DNA from 3 places in the Cytobacillus dafuensis genome. Region 2 is predicted to be linked to each of the others. Evidence: predicted binding sites of a transcription regulator. Region 2 holds the regulator's gene; each other region holds the start of a gene.
The links. Region 2 encodes CtsR, which represses protease genes until heat stress. Its sites were predicted from a motif close to ATGGTCAATAAAGGTCAAACA; they were not measured.
Positions count from the first base shown of each region.

Region 1 (4,290 bases), 1.6 Mb from region 2:
AGCAAAATAACCGAATATGGCTTCCTGCGTACTGCTTCAGTCAACTGTCCGCCCTCTTCGTATCCAACATATCCTGGGGGAGCACCTATCAATCTTGAAACTGCATGCTTCTCCATGTATTCAGACATATCGATGCGAATCATTTGTTCTTCACTATCAAACAAGCTTTGTGCTAAAGCTTTTGCAAGCTCCGTCTTCCCTACACCAGTTGGGCCAAGAAAAATGAATGAACCGATTGGACGGTTTGGATCTTTGATTCCCGCTCTTGCACGAAGGACAGCATCAGAAACAAGCTGAACCGCTTCATCCTGCCCAATAACACGTTCATGCAAGATGCTTTCTAACCGTAGAAGCTTATCTCGTTCACCTTCCACAAGCTTAACAACGGGAATTCCTGTCCATCTTGCGACGATATTAGCAATTTCTTCTTCCGTTACTTCTTCTTTTAATAGTCTTTCCCCTTCATTCTCATTCACTTCTTGCTCAAGTTGTTTTAATTCCTTTTCTAGTGCAGGAATTTTTCCATGACGAAGCTCTGCAGCTTTGTTTAAATTATATTCATTTTCTGCTTCTTCCAGTTCTCGGCGCATTTTTTCAAGTACTTCTCTTTTTTCTTGTACCTTTTGAATACCTTCTTTTTCAAGCTGCCATTTCGCCTTCATTGTATAAGCTTTTTCCTTTTGTTCTGCCAATTCTTTTTGTAAGGATATCAGCCTTGATTTACTTGCCGCATCGCTTTCTTTTCTTAATGCAGCTTCTTCAATTTCAAGCTGCATAACTCTTCTCGTCACTTCATCAAGCTCTGAAGGCATTGAATCAATTTCCGTTCTGATCATTGCACATGCTTCGTCAACTAAATCAATGGCCTTATCTGGAAGAAATCGATCTGAAATGTATCTGTCAGATAATGTAACTGCGGCAACTAATGCCCGATCATGAATATTTACTCCATGATGGATTTCATATCTTTCTTTTAATCCTCTCAAAATAGAAATGGAATCCTCCACATTTGGCTCCTGAACGAGTACTTGCTGAAAACGCCTTTCTAACGCAGGATCCTTTTCAATGTATTTTCTATGCTCGTCTAGTGTAGTTGCACCGATACAATGTAATTCACCGCGAGCAAGCATAGGTTTCAGCATATTACCCGCATCCATAGCTCCTTCTGTTTTCCCAGCTCCAACAATAGTATGAATCTCATCGATAAAAAGAAGAATTTGTCCTTCACTTTTTCTAATTTCATTTAAAACAGCTTTAAGCCGCTCTTCAAATTCCCCTCTAAATTTCGCTCCAGCTATTAAGGCGCTCATATCAAGTGAGAAGATTGTTTTATCCTTTAATCCTTCAGGCACATCTCTACGTACAATTCTTTGAGCCAGTCCTTCTACTATCGCCGTTTTACCAACACCAGGCTCTCCAATTAATACTGGATTATTTTTTGTTTTTCTTGAAAGAATTCTGATTACATTCCTGATTTCACTATCCCTTCCGATTACAGGATCAACCTTTCCAGCCTTTACCTCTGCGACTAAATCCCTGCCATATTTTTTTAATGCATCATATGTAGCTTCTGGATTTTGAGATGTCACTCTTTGATTCCCCCTTATATCTTTAATTGCCAGCCCCAGCGTTTCCCTATTCACATCTATTTGTTTTAAAATATCAGCAACGTCTGATTTTGATAAAATAGTCGCAAGTAAAATATGCTCAACTGAGAGATAGTCGTCACCAAAATTCTTCATGATTGAATCTGCTTCTGCTATTATCCGTTGTAGATTCCCTGTAATATACAGCTTTCCTTGCTCAATCCCAGTACCAGATACTTGAGGCTTTTTTCTTAAAAGCTGTTGCAGATTACTAATTAAGTCGTCAGTCGAAACATGCATTTTTTGCAGAATTGAGGTCATCAAACTATTTTCTTGTTCTAATAGTGCTAAAAATAAGTGGACGTCGTCTACCTCTTGTTGATGTTCTCGTATTGCAATATTTTGTGCAGTCATGAAACCATCCTGCATCCGTTCTGTCATTTTGTTTATATCCATGCTTATCCTCCTTTTTAAAAAGCGGAGAGCCAATCGCGCTCAGAGCTAGATATTAATTCTGACCTTTTTTGACCTTTGTGTATATTATAGCATATGTAAAGCCACCCATAAAAGGATGGCCAATGTAATTTCATTCATTTTTGTAAATACTTTCACTTTTCTATTTTATCCCGCATTAACGGGCAGTAATACTCCCACCTCAAAATTCAGCGAAAGCAAAGAAGTTAGGTGGGAGATAAACTGCCCGTAAAAGCCCGACGACGGACAGGATGTCCTAGTCAGGCGAAAGCCATAGGACGTGGCGTTTTGAGCGTGATTGGTTCAACTAATAATCAGTAGGGGATGAAGAAAACCCCCACTGATTAAAGTTTCACTTTATGGCTTTCTTTGATACGTCCAAACACGATTGTGATTTGAGTTTTCTGGAAACCGGTCCCCTGCTTTTAGCCTAATCATTTGTGGATTGTTCACATTGCTTCCTGTTTCCCCAACTTCAATATAAATTCCATTATTAGGCGCTTTATGTCCAGGTCTAAATTGTCGATTTTGTCCCATATTTTATTCCCCTCCTTCATTCCTAAAATCTTTAATATTATTTCCAATTTCAAAAATCATCATGAAAACATCTTTTTCCATTCTTTATTGACTTTTCAAGCATTCTACATTATTTCTGATAGAAGTGCTTTTTGCACATGTAGTCTATTTCCAGCCTGTTGAAAAACAGCTGAATTTGGTCCATCAATGACAGCTGTAGATACTTCTTCCCCTCTATGAGCAGGCAAACAATGAAGAAAAATGAAGTCATCTTTCGCTTTTTGAACAAGACTTTCATTTACTTGAAAGTTTGAAAACACCTTTAGTCTCTGTTCGTTTTCTGATTCCTGCCCCATACTCGTCCAGACATCCGTATAAATAGCGTCTGCATCATTCACAGCTTCGACAGCATTATTAGTAATGGTTACATTAGAACCACTTGCAGCAGCAAATTCCTTAGCCATCTTCACGATTTCTTTTTTAGGCTCATAACCAACAGGACAGGCAATCGTAATGTCCATGCCTATTTTGGAAGCTGCAATCATTAATGAATGAGCCACATTGTTTCCATCACCTACATATACAAGCTTTAATCCAGGAAGATCCCCTTTTTTCTCCTGAAGAGTTAATAAATCTGCAAGTGCCTGGCATGGGTGAAAAAGATCTGTTAATCCGTTAATGACAGGAACTGTTGCATGATAAGCAAGTTCTTCAATCGTATGATGGGAAAAGGTGCGAATCATAATCGCATCAACATAATGTGAGAGTACCTTAGCTGTATCAGCAATAGACTCACCTCTACCTAATTGCATGTCTTGACTGTTTAAATATAAGGCATTACCGCCTAATTGAAGCATACCTGCTTCAAATGATACTCTTGTTCGTGTCGAAGATTTCTCAAAAATCATTCCTAATATTTTCCCTTTCAGAGGTGAAGAATGATATCCAAGTAAAGACGCACTTTTTAGCTTTTTTGCTTTTAATAGTAAGCCATTAATAACCTCCGGGGAAAAATCGGCTAATGTTAAAAAATCCTTACCTTTTATATTTATTTTTTTTTCATCAGCTTGAATTGAAATCAAAATATATTCACTCCCTTTAAATTAAACTTTTACTTAATTGTTCTTGCCAATCATGAATGGAACGAACGTCCCAATCCTTTACTTTCACGGATTGCAAAAATGCAATAAATGTTTCCTTTTCAGTAAACGTAAGAAACCGATTCCTAACAGCAATCTCTCTCATTTTAATGTCTTCATCACTTTGATTTGGATTATAGAGGACAATCGTTTCATTTTCAGTTACAGTTTGATCCATCGTTTTTGTATGCACTGGGTTGATTCCAGATTGCATAGCAAGCGATGATAATTCATGCTTTTCTTCTCCATCAGCAATGATTACTTTCGTGATTTCTTTTTGGTTTATGCTAGTATGAAAGGATTTTCTCATTGCTTCGTTAAAGCCAGACGCTATAGATATTCCTTCCCCTGTTGATTTCATTTCTGGTCCTACTTTCGAATCAAGACCCTTCAATGCGTAATTAGAAAAAACAGGGTATTTAACACATGTAAATTCCCACTTCTTATCAAAAGGCAAAATATCTTTTGACAAATGATATTTCCCGAGCAATACCTTTGTCGCAATTTGAACAAGTGGGACATTACTTACTTTGCTAATAATGGGTGCAGTTCTACTTGCACGAGGATTTACTTCC
Region 1 is NZ_CP042593.1:1,716,558-1,720,847, reverse strand. It holds gene clpB (ATP-dependent chaperone ClpB) at 1-2,042, opposite strand, end outside; gene FSZ17_RS08135 (YjzC family protein) at 2,418-2,597, opposite strand; gene argF (ornithine carbamoyltransferase) at 2,702-3,658, opposite strand; gene FSZ17_RS08125 (carbamoyl-phosphate synthase (glutamine-hydrolyzing) large subunit) at 3,675-4,290, opposite strand, start outside.
Region 1: the regulator CtsR is predicted to act here: its motif matches at 2,098-2,118, upstream of clpB (ATP-dependent chaperone ClpB).

Region 2 (4,290 bases):
AATATTATTATGACCTAGACGAATAGCCTCTTCCTGGGCTAAAGCTAATACCTTTTGCGCTCTCTCAGTAAATCGACCGAACATCATGTTCTCATCCTCCAATCTCTTCGTTTTCCATTTTTATTCTTTCTCTTATTAATGACGCTCGCCGAATATCCCGTTCATGAGGTCTTAGTGGTCCCCCTGCATACTGTTGTAAAAATCCAGGCTGCGTCAGGATCATTAATTCATTTAAAATATTCTTGGAAATGTTTTTTAGATACTGCATATCAATCCCAAGCCGAACATCTGATAAACATCTAGCTGCTTCTTTCGATTCAATAATTCGGCAGTTTGATAATATCCCATAAGAGCGGAAGACTCTGTCTTCTAATTGTATGTTAGAAGTTTTAGCTAATGCTTCCCGGGCTGATCTTTCCTGAGAAATAAGTTGACTTACAACACTCTTTAGATCCTCTACAATATCCTTTTCTGACTTTCCAAGAGTGATTTGATTTGATACTTGAAAGATGTTTCCTAATGCTTCGCTGCCTTCACCATAAATTCCTCTAACAACTAAGCCAAGTTGATTAATAGCTGGAATGATCCGGTTCATTTGTTGAGTTAAAACAAGGCCTGGTAAATGTACCATTACAGAAGCCCTTAACCCTGTACCAACATTTGTCGGACAGCTTGTTAGGTAGCCAACCTTTTCATCAAAGGCATAGTCAATTTCTACTTCAAGCCAATCATCAATTTCATTTGCGATATTTAAAGCCTCAGACAATTGGAAGCCTGGAAATAAACACTGGATTCTAATATGGTCCTCTTCATTAATCATAATGCTTAATTCTTCATTTTCGGAAAGAACGCAAGCACCATGTGAGGAATTCTCTGCAAGATGCGGACTGATTAAATGCTTTTCCATTAGAACCCTTTTTTGGAGAGGCTGAAGCTCATCCATCAGTAATAACTCTAAATTTCCAAGCGTAGAAAATGATTTTTCCTCTACCTTTTTCTTTATCATATGAATGACTGACTTGGCTTCGTCATTCGTAAATAGTGTAGGAAACTTGTATTGTTTTATATTCCGGGCTAACCGAATTCTTGAACTTAATATTATATCTGAATCAGGGCCCTCAGCACTCATCCAGGAGCTGACAGCTTGATTAATGAAGCGTTCTAGCGACAAGCTTACTCTCCCCCCTCAACCTTCGCATTTAATTTGCTTTCAAGTAAGCGAATTTCGTCTCTAATTTCTGCAGCTCTTTCAAATTCCTCTTTCACGATGGACTCTTTAAGCTTTTGCTTCAATTCCTCAATATTTTTTCTTAAGTGGATACTTCCGCCAATCCTAGCTGGTATTTTTCCATTATGGACTGAATTCCCACTATGCAGTCTTTTTAAAATTGGTTTAAGCTGTTCTTCAAATGCTTGGTAACAATGAGCACAGCCAAATCTTCCTACCTTAATGAATTGTTGGAAGGTCATTGAGCATTGATCACATTGTAAAATTTCTTCCTGCTGGAATGGATCTTGCTCCGTCTTTTGAAAGGTGGGTTCAATATTCAGCAATCCCGCTAACAAATTATTAATTGAAAAACCCGGTGCACCGAGCATGAACATATCGCCTTTTTCTTGGGCACATTTATCACATAAATGATATTCTGCCTTCTCTCCATTCAATATTTTCGTAAAATGAAGCGCTGCCGGCCTTTGATTACATTCTTGGCAAATCATGTTTTCATCCTCTCCAGCTTCCGTTTTTCTATTTATATTTTAAAGTCGTTAACATGGCCTTTAACATTCTTGCACGCAGCTCATCTCTATATGGAAGATCAATATATAGGACCGAACGATCGATAACGCTTAGCATTATTTTCGCTTCCCTTTTTGTAATGATCTCCTCTTCGACAAGTCTTATAATTACATCCTCTGCACTACTCTGAGCTATGCGACTTTGTATTAAAGTTAATAATTGATCAATTAAATGAGCGTGGTCATATGATTGCACTTTCATAATTCTTATATATCCGCCGCCACCACGTTTACTTTCTACAACATACCCTTTTTCTATTGTAAATCTTGTATTAATTACGTAGTTTATCTGGGACGGGACACATTGAAATTTATCTGCAATTTCACTCCTTTTAATTTCAACAATTTCTCGCTCACTCATTTCTAAAACTCTTTTCAAATAATCTTCTATAATATCTGAGATATTTCTCAATATTCCTCCCCCTCAATCTGACTTTGACTATATTTGACTTAAATTATACATAACTACGCTTTCTCGTGCAATGAACAGGTACTAATAATTTTTCCATATTTTTTTATTCCCAAACATGTGAATTAATTTTTACGTTGTCCGAGTTCACAAATAAACAAAAAAGAGTATCCAGTGGATACTCTTTTAATTTACCTAGCGACGTCCTACTCTAGCAAGGGGACAGCCCCTAAATACCATGGCGTAGAATCTTAACTTCCGTGTTCAGCCTCGGCTTTGAATAAGCGGCGGGGGTTACTTTCTAAATTTCTTCTCATTTTTATACAAATTTTCAAATGTTCTTCGAACATAAATAAAAAAGAACAGCCTCATTTAGCTGTTCTTCATTTTGCTTGGCGACGTCCTACTCTCACAAGGGGACAGCCCCTAACTACCATTGGCGCTGAGAAGCTTAACTTCCGTGTTCGGGATGGGAACGGGTGTGACCTTCTCGCTATCGCCACCAAACTGTGAAATTGAGGTTTTGTTCCCTCAAAACTAGATAATGTTGAAGAAGAATTCGAGTAATCAATTTGGTTAAGTCCTCGACCGATTAGTATTTGTCAGCTCCACGTGTCACCACGCTTCCACCTCAAACCTATCAACCTGATCATCTTTCAGGGGTCTTACTAGCTTGACGCTATGGGAAATCTCATCTCGAGGGGGGCTTCATGCTTAGATGCTTTCAGCACTTATCCCTTCCGCACATAGCTACCCAGCGATGCTCTTGGCAGAACAACTGGTACACCAGCGGTGCGTCCATCCCGGTCCTCTCGTACTAAGGACAGCTCCTCTCAAATTTCCTGCGCCCACGACGGATAGGGACCGAACTGTCTCACGACGTTCTGAACCCAGCTCGCGTACCGCTTTAATGGGCGAACAGCCCAACCCTTGGGACCGACTACAGCCCCAGGATGCGATGAGCCGACATCGAGGTGCCAAACCTCCCCGTCGATGTGGACTCTTGGGGGAGATAAGCCTGTTATCCCCGGGGTAGCTTTTATCCGTTGAGCGATGGCCCTTCCATGCGGAACCACCGGATCACTAAGCCCGACTTTCGTCCCTGCTCGACTTGTAGGTCTCGCAGTCAAGCTCCCTTATGCCTTTACACTCTTCGAATGATTTCCAACCATTCTGAGGGAACCTTTGGGCGCCTCCGTTACTTTTTAGGAGGCGACCGCCCCAGTCAAACTGCCCACCTGACACTGTCTCCCACCCCGATCAGGGGTGCGGGTTAGAATTTCAATACAGCCAGGGTAGTATCCCACCGATGCCTCCACCGAAGCTAGCGCTCCGGCTTCCAAGGCTCCTACCTATCCTGTACAAGCTGTACCGAAATTCAATATCAGGCTACAGTAAAGCTCCACGGGGTCTTTCCGTCCTGTCGCGGGTAACCTGCATCTTCACAGGTACTATAATTTCACCGAGTCTCTCGTTGAGACAGTGCCCAGATCGTTACGCCTTTCGTGCGGGTCGGAACTTACCCGACAAGGAATTTCGCTACCTTAGGACCGTTATAGTTACGGCCGCCGTTTACTGGGGCTTCAATTCAGAGCTTCGCTTGCGCTAACCCCTCCTCTTAACCTTCCAGCACCGGGCAGGCGTCAGCCCCTATACTTCGCCTTACGGCTTCGCAGAGACCTGTGTTTTTGCTAAACAGTCGCCTGGGCCTATTCACTGCGGCTCATCCGGGCTATTCACCCAAATGAGCACCCCTTCTCCCGAAGTTACGGGGTGATTTTGCCGAGTTCCTTAACGAGAGTTCTCTCGCTCACCTTAGGATTCTCTCCTCGCCTACCTGTGTCGGTTTGCGGTACGGGCACCTTTTCCCTCGCTAGAGGCTTTTCTTGGCAGTGTGGATTCAGGAACTTCGGTACTTTATTTCCCTCGCCGTCACAGCTCAGCCTTTATGCAAGCGGGATTTGCCTCGCTTGCAGCCTAACTGCTTGGACGCGCTATTCCAGCAGCGCGCTTACCCTATCCTCCTGCGTCCCCCCATTGCTCAAACGGTAAAGAGGTGGTACAGGAATATCAACCTGTTGTCC
Region 2 is NZ_CP042593.1:101,481-105,770, reverse strand. It holds gene clpC (ATP-dependent protease ATP-binding subunit ClpC) at 1-87, opposite strand, end outside; gene FSZ17_RS00545 (protein-arginine kinase McsB) at 92-1,171, opposite strand; gene FSZ17_RS00540 (protein-arginine kinase activator protein McsA) at 1,174-1,719, opposite strand; gene FSZ17_RS00535 (CtsR family transcriptional regulator) at 1,748-2,209, opposite strand; rRNA gene rrf (5S ribosomal RNA) at 2,597-2,713, opposite strand; rRNA gene FSZ17_RS00525 (23S ribosomal RNA) at 2,779-4,290, opposite strand, start outside.

Region 3 (4,290 bases), 630 kb from region 2:
ACTTCTATAATAGATTGCTTATCTATCTGGCCATATTGGACTTCTACACCATCAATTTCGACAACGGGAATCATAAGTCCATATTTTTCAGTCAGTTCATCACTTTGATCAATATCTGCTTCAGTATAAAGAAAATCCCACTCTTCTTGTAATTCCAATAGTATGTTTTTGGCTTTATCACATAAAGGACAGCGGTTCCGCGTATAGAGCACAAGGGTACTTTGATTCACCGTTATTCTCCTTTTCAATCGTATCTTTTTCTTTTTGAAGATGATGGGATGCCAAGCTGATCACGATACTTCGCAATCGTTCTCCTTGAAACAACCATCCCTTCCTTTTCTTTTAACAATTGTACAATCTCTTGATCTGATAAAGGTCTTTGCTTATTTTCTCCTTCAATCATTTTGCTTATGATCGTCTTGACTTGCTTTGATGAAGTATTCTCGTCAGAAGTGGTTTTAATCGTGCTTGAAAAGAAGGATCTCAATTCAAAAGTGCCAAAAGGGGTTTGAGCATATTTTTCCCGAACAGCCCTGCTCACCGTTGATTCATGAATTTCCAGCTCATCAGCAATTTCCTTCATAGTCATCGGACTTATATAGGAAGGTCCCTTGATGAAAAATTCCTGCTGCTTTTCAACAATTTTCAAAGAAACCTTGGATAATGTTTCTTTTCTCTGCTCTATGCTTCTCATAATCCAATAATAATCTTGTTGGTTGTCCTGTAAAAAGCGTTTAACCTGTTTATCTTTATTGGAGGAAAATTGTTTGTAGTATTCATTATTAAAGCTTATCTTCGGTAAAGCTTCATCAAAAACACTGACAAAAAAAGAATTCCCATCCCAATCAATGACAACATCTGGAATGATATAGGCCGATTTTTCGTGCTGAAAAGAGGAGGCAGGTCTTGGATTTAATGTTTGAACATAGTCAAAAACCTCTTGAATATCCGTCATTTTAATCCCAAGAATTTTGGTAATGTCTTTCCACTTCTTCTCCGCGAAAGCACTGAAATGATTCTCTATTATTTCTTCCGCTAAGGGATTTCTCTTCTCTAGCCTCTTTAGCTGCAGAAGAATGCATTCATGCAAATTACGGGCACCAATTCCAGCTGGCTCCAATCCCTGTAATAGCTTAAGAGTTTGAAAGACTTCCTCTTCCGAAATATGAAAGCGAAGAGCGATTTCCTCCAGCTCTACTCGCAAGTAACCGTTTTCATCCAAACAATCAACAAGATAGTTGAATACCTTTTCTCCTTCAGCATTAAGAAGATTAAAATCAAGCTGAGCCTTTAAGTGCTCTTCTAGATATAGTTCATTCCTGCCGATTTGTTCGATCCAATTTTGTTTATCTTTTTCAATCTTTTTTTTCGCTGGTTTTGTACGATCAAAGCGGGGGTCCATTGCCTGAACATGATTGGATTCAATTTGCAATAAGGGATTTTCTAAAGCTTTATTTTCAAGGAATGCAGAAAGCTCCTGCGCATTATATTGCAGCAAGGCTATTGCCTGAGTCAGCTCCTGAGTCATCGTTAACTTTAATGTCTGCTGCTGCCATAACCCAGCCTGTAAATTCATCATACATCCCCCCTTCACTCCATTTTACAATAAGGCGGAGCAATGTTGAATGGAAAGATATTGGCATTAAGGAAAGTGAGAGTGCCTTTGGTTATTAATGGACAATATATTCTTTAATTTTATTATTTTTTTAATTTGATTGAGCATTTCTTCTTTTGTAAAAAGAAAGGCGGTCTTATGAGACCACTTTTTGGAGATATCTTTGCTTTGGTGGTCTCATGAAACCCCTACGAGACCGCTTCTATGCGATTTTTTGGCTTTGGTGGTCTTATGAACCCTCCATGAGACCTCTTCTTAGCGATTTTTTGGCTTTAGTTGTCTTATGAACCCTCCATGAGACCTCTTCTTGGCGATTTTTTGGCTTCGGTGGTCTTATGAACCCTCCATGAGACCGCTTCTCGGCGTTTTATTTGCTTTAGTGGTCTCATGAACCGTCAGGCTATCTGAAATGAATAAAAAAATACTATCACGTTTTAAAAACGCAATAGTATCAAGTATAAGTAGCGCCCTCGGCAGGAATCGAACCCACATCTTAAGAACCGGAATCTCACGTGCTATCCGTTGCACCACGAGGGCATATGAAGAAATGTTTTTTGAGCATTCTCTTTAAAAAAATCATGCTTTCTATAGTGTTACGATTATTAATTATAGGTTAATTTTTTGAACTTTGCAAGAAAACTTTTGTTTAAAAACTGAAGCAACGGGAATGATGGGAACGGAGGAATAAGAAAAGTGTGTCGAACAAATTAGCTAATCTATCCAAGCGATTTGTTTGACCTTTATTGACCATCAGTGTATCATAATACTACATACAGCAAAAAATCGTTTACTTACATCTTTGTATGTTTATCTCATTTTTAAAGGAGGATTTTAGAAGATGAACCTAATCCCTACAGTTATTGAACAAACAAACCGTGGAGAACGTGCATACGATATTTACTCTCGTCTTTTAAAAGATCGTATTATCATGCTTGGAAGTGCCATTGATGATAATGTAGCAAACTCCATTGTTGCACAATTATTATTCTTGGAAGCAGAAAACCCTGAGAAAGATATTACCTTATACATTAACAGCCCAGGCGGAAGTATTACTGCTGGAATGGCGATTTATGACACAATGCAGTATATTAAAGCAGATGTATCAACGATTTGTACAGGAATGGCTGCTTCTATGGGAGCTTTCCTGCTTGCAGCTGGTGAAAAAGGCAAGCGTTTCGTTTTACCAAACAGTGAAGTTATGATCCACCAGCCATTAGGCGGTGCACAAGGTCAGGCAACTGAAATTGAAATTGCTGCTAAGCGTATCCTATTCCTTCGCGACAAACTAAACACTATTCTATCAGAGCGCACAGGCCAGCCATTAGAAGTCATCGCAAGAGATACAGACCGTGACAACTTCATGACTGCTGAAAAGGCATTAGAATACGGTTTAGTAGACAAAATTATTTCACGCAATACAGCAGAAGAAAAAAAGAAATAAGCTAATAAAAAACAAACTCGCATGCCTAATCATGCGAGTTGTTTTTTACTAATTTTCCTGCTGAATAAATTCAGCTAATTCTTCAATTGCATCGACTTCATCTTTGCCATCTACAATCAAAGTCACGACTGAACCTGAGCTAACAGCAAGGCTCATTAAACCCATGATGCTTTTCGCATTGACTTTCTTTCCATCCTTCTCAAGAAAAACATCTGATGAAAATCTGTTTGCTTCTTGAACAAATAATGCCGCGGGTCTTGCCTGTAATCCTGTTTTCAGTTTCACTTCAACCTTTTTCTCTACCATTGCTCGCTTTCCTCCCCTAATAGAATCTGATTATTTTTCATAACGATTCTCCTGCTCTCAGTTTATCTGCAATCTCATCTATTTTTCTTAAGCGGTGATTAATCCCTGACTTACTTATTGTACCTCCAGAAACCATTTCACCAAGTTCCTTTAATGTAACATCCTGATAGGCAACTCGCAGTTCAGCAATTTCCTTCAGTTTATCTGGCAATATATGAAGGCCGACTGTTTCATCAATAAATCGAATATTTTCTACTTGACGAAGGGCAGCACCAATTGTTTTGTTTAAGTTCGCTGTTTCACAATTTACGAGTCGATTTACCGAATTTCGCATATCACGAACAATTCGAATATCTTCAAATTTTAAAAGTGCATTATGCGCTCCTACCACACCTAAAAATTCTGTAATCTTTTCAGCTTCTTTTAAGTATGTAATAAACCCTTTTTTCCTTTCAAGTGTTTTACTATTCAGGCCAAAAGTATTCATTAATTCACTTAAAGAGTCGTTATGCTCCTTATATAGTGAAAAAATTTCAAGATGATAGGATGATGTTTCTGGATTATTAACCGATCCTCCAGCTAGAAAAGCACCACGTAAATAAGAACGCTTACAACATTTCTTTTTAATCAAGGCTTCAGAAATATTATGTGTAAAAACAAAGCCATCGCTTAATATCTTCAAATCATCTAGAATCTCACTTGCCTTCTCCGACAATCTGACAATATAAACATTATTCTTCTTTAGTCTCATCTTCTTTCTGACAAGGAGCTCTACCTGTGCTTGATAGTTCTTCTTTATAAGAATATAGATTCTTCTTGCGATAGCTGCATTTTCAGTCTGTATATCGACAATTAGCTTTCTGTTGGAGAAAGATAGCGATCCGTTCATTCGAATAAGCGCAGACAACTCCGCTTTTCCGCAGCAATC
Region 3 is NZ_CP042593.1:4,382,928-4,387,217, forward strand. It holds gene FSZ17_RS20895 (glutaredoxin family protein) at 1-230, opposite strand, end outside; gene rpoN (RNA polymerase factor sigma-54) at 245-1,576, opposite strand; tRNA gene FSZ17_RS20905 (tRNA-Arg) at 2,081-2,152, opposite strand; gene clpP (ATP-dependent Clp endopeptidase proteolytic subunit ClpP) at 2,454-3,056, shown strand; gene FSZ17_RS20915 (HPr family phosphocarrier protein) at 3,105-3,362, opposite strand; gene whiA (DNA-binding protein WhiA) at 3,400-4,290, opposite strand, start outside.
Region 3: the regulator CtsR is predicted to act here: its motif matches at 2,346-2,366, upstream of clpP (ATP-dependent Clp endopeptidase proteolytic subunit ClpP).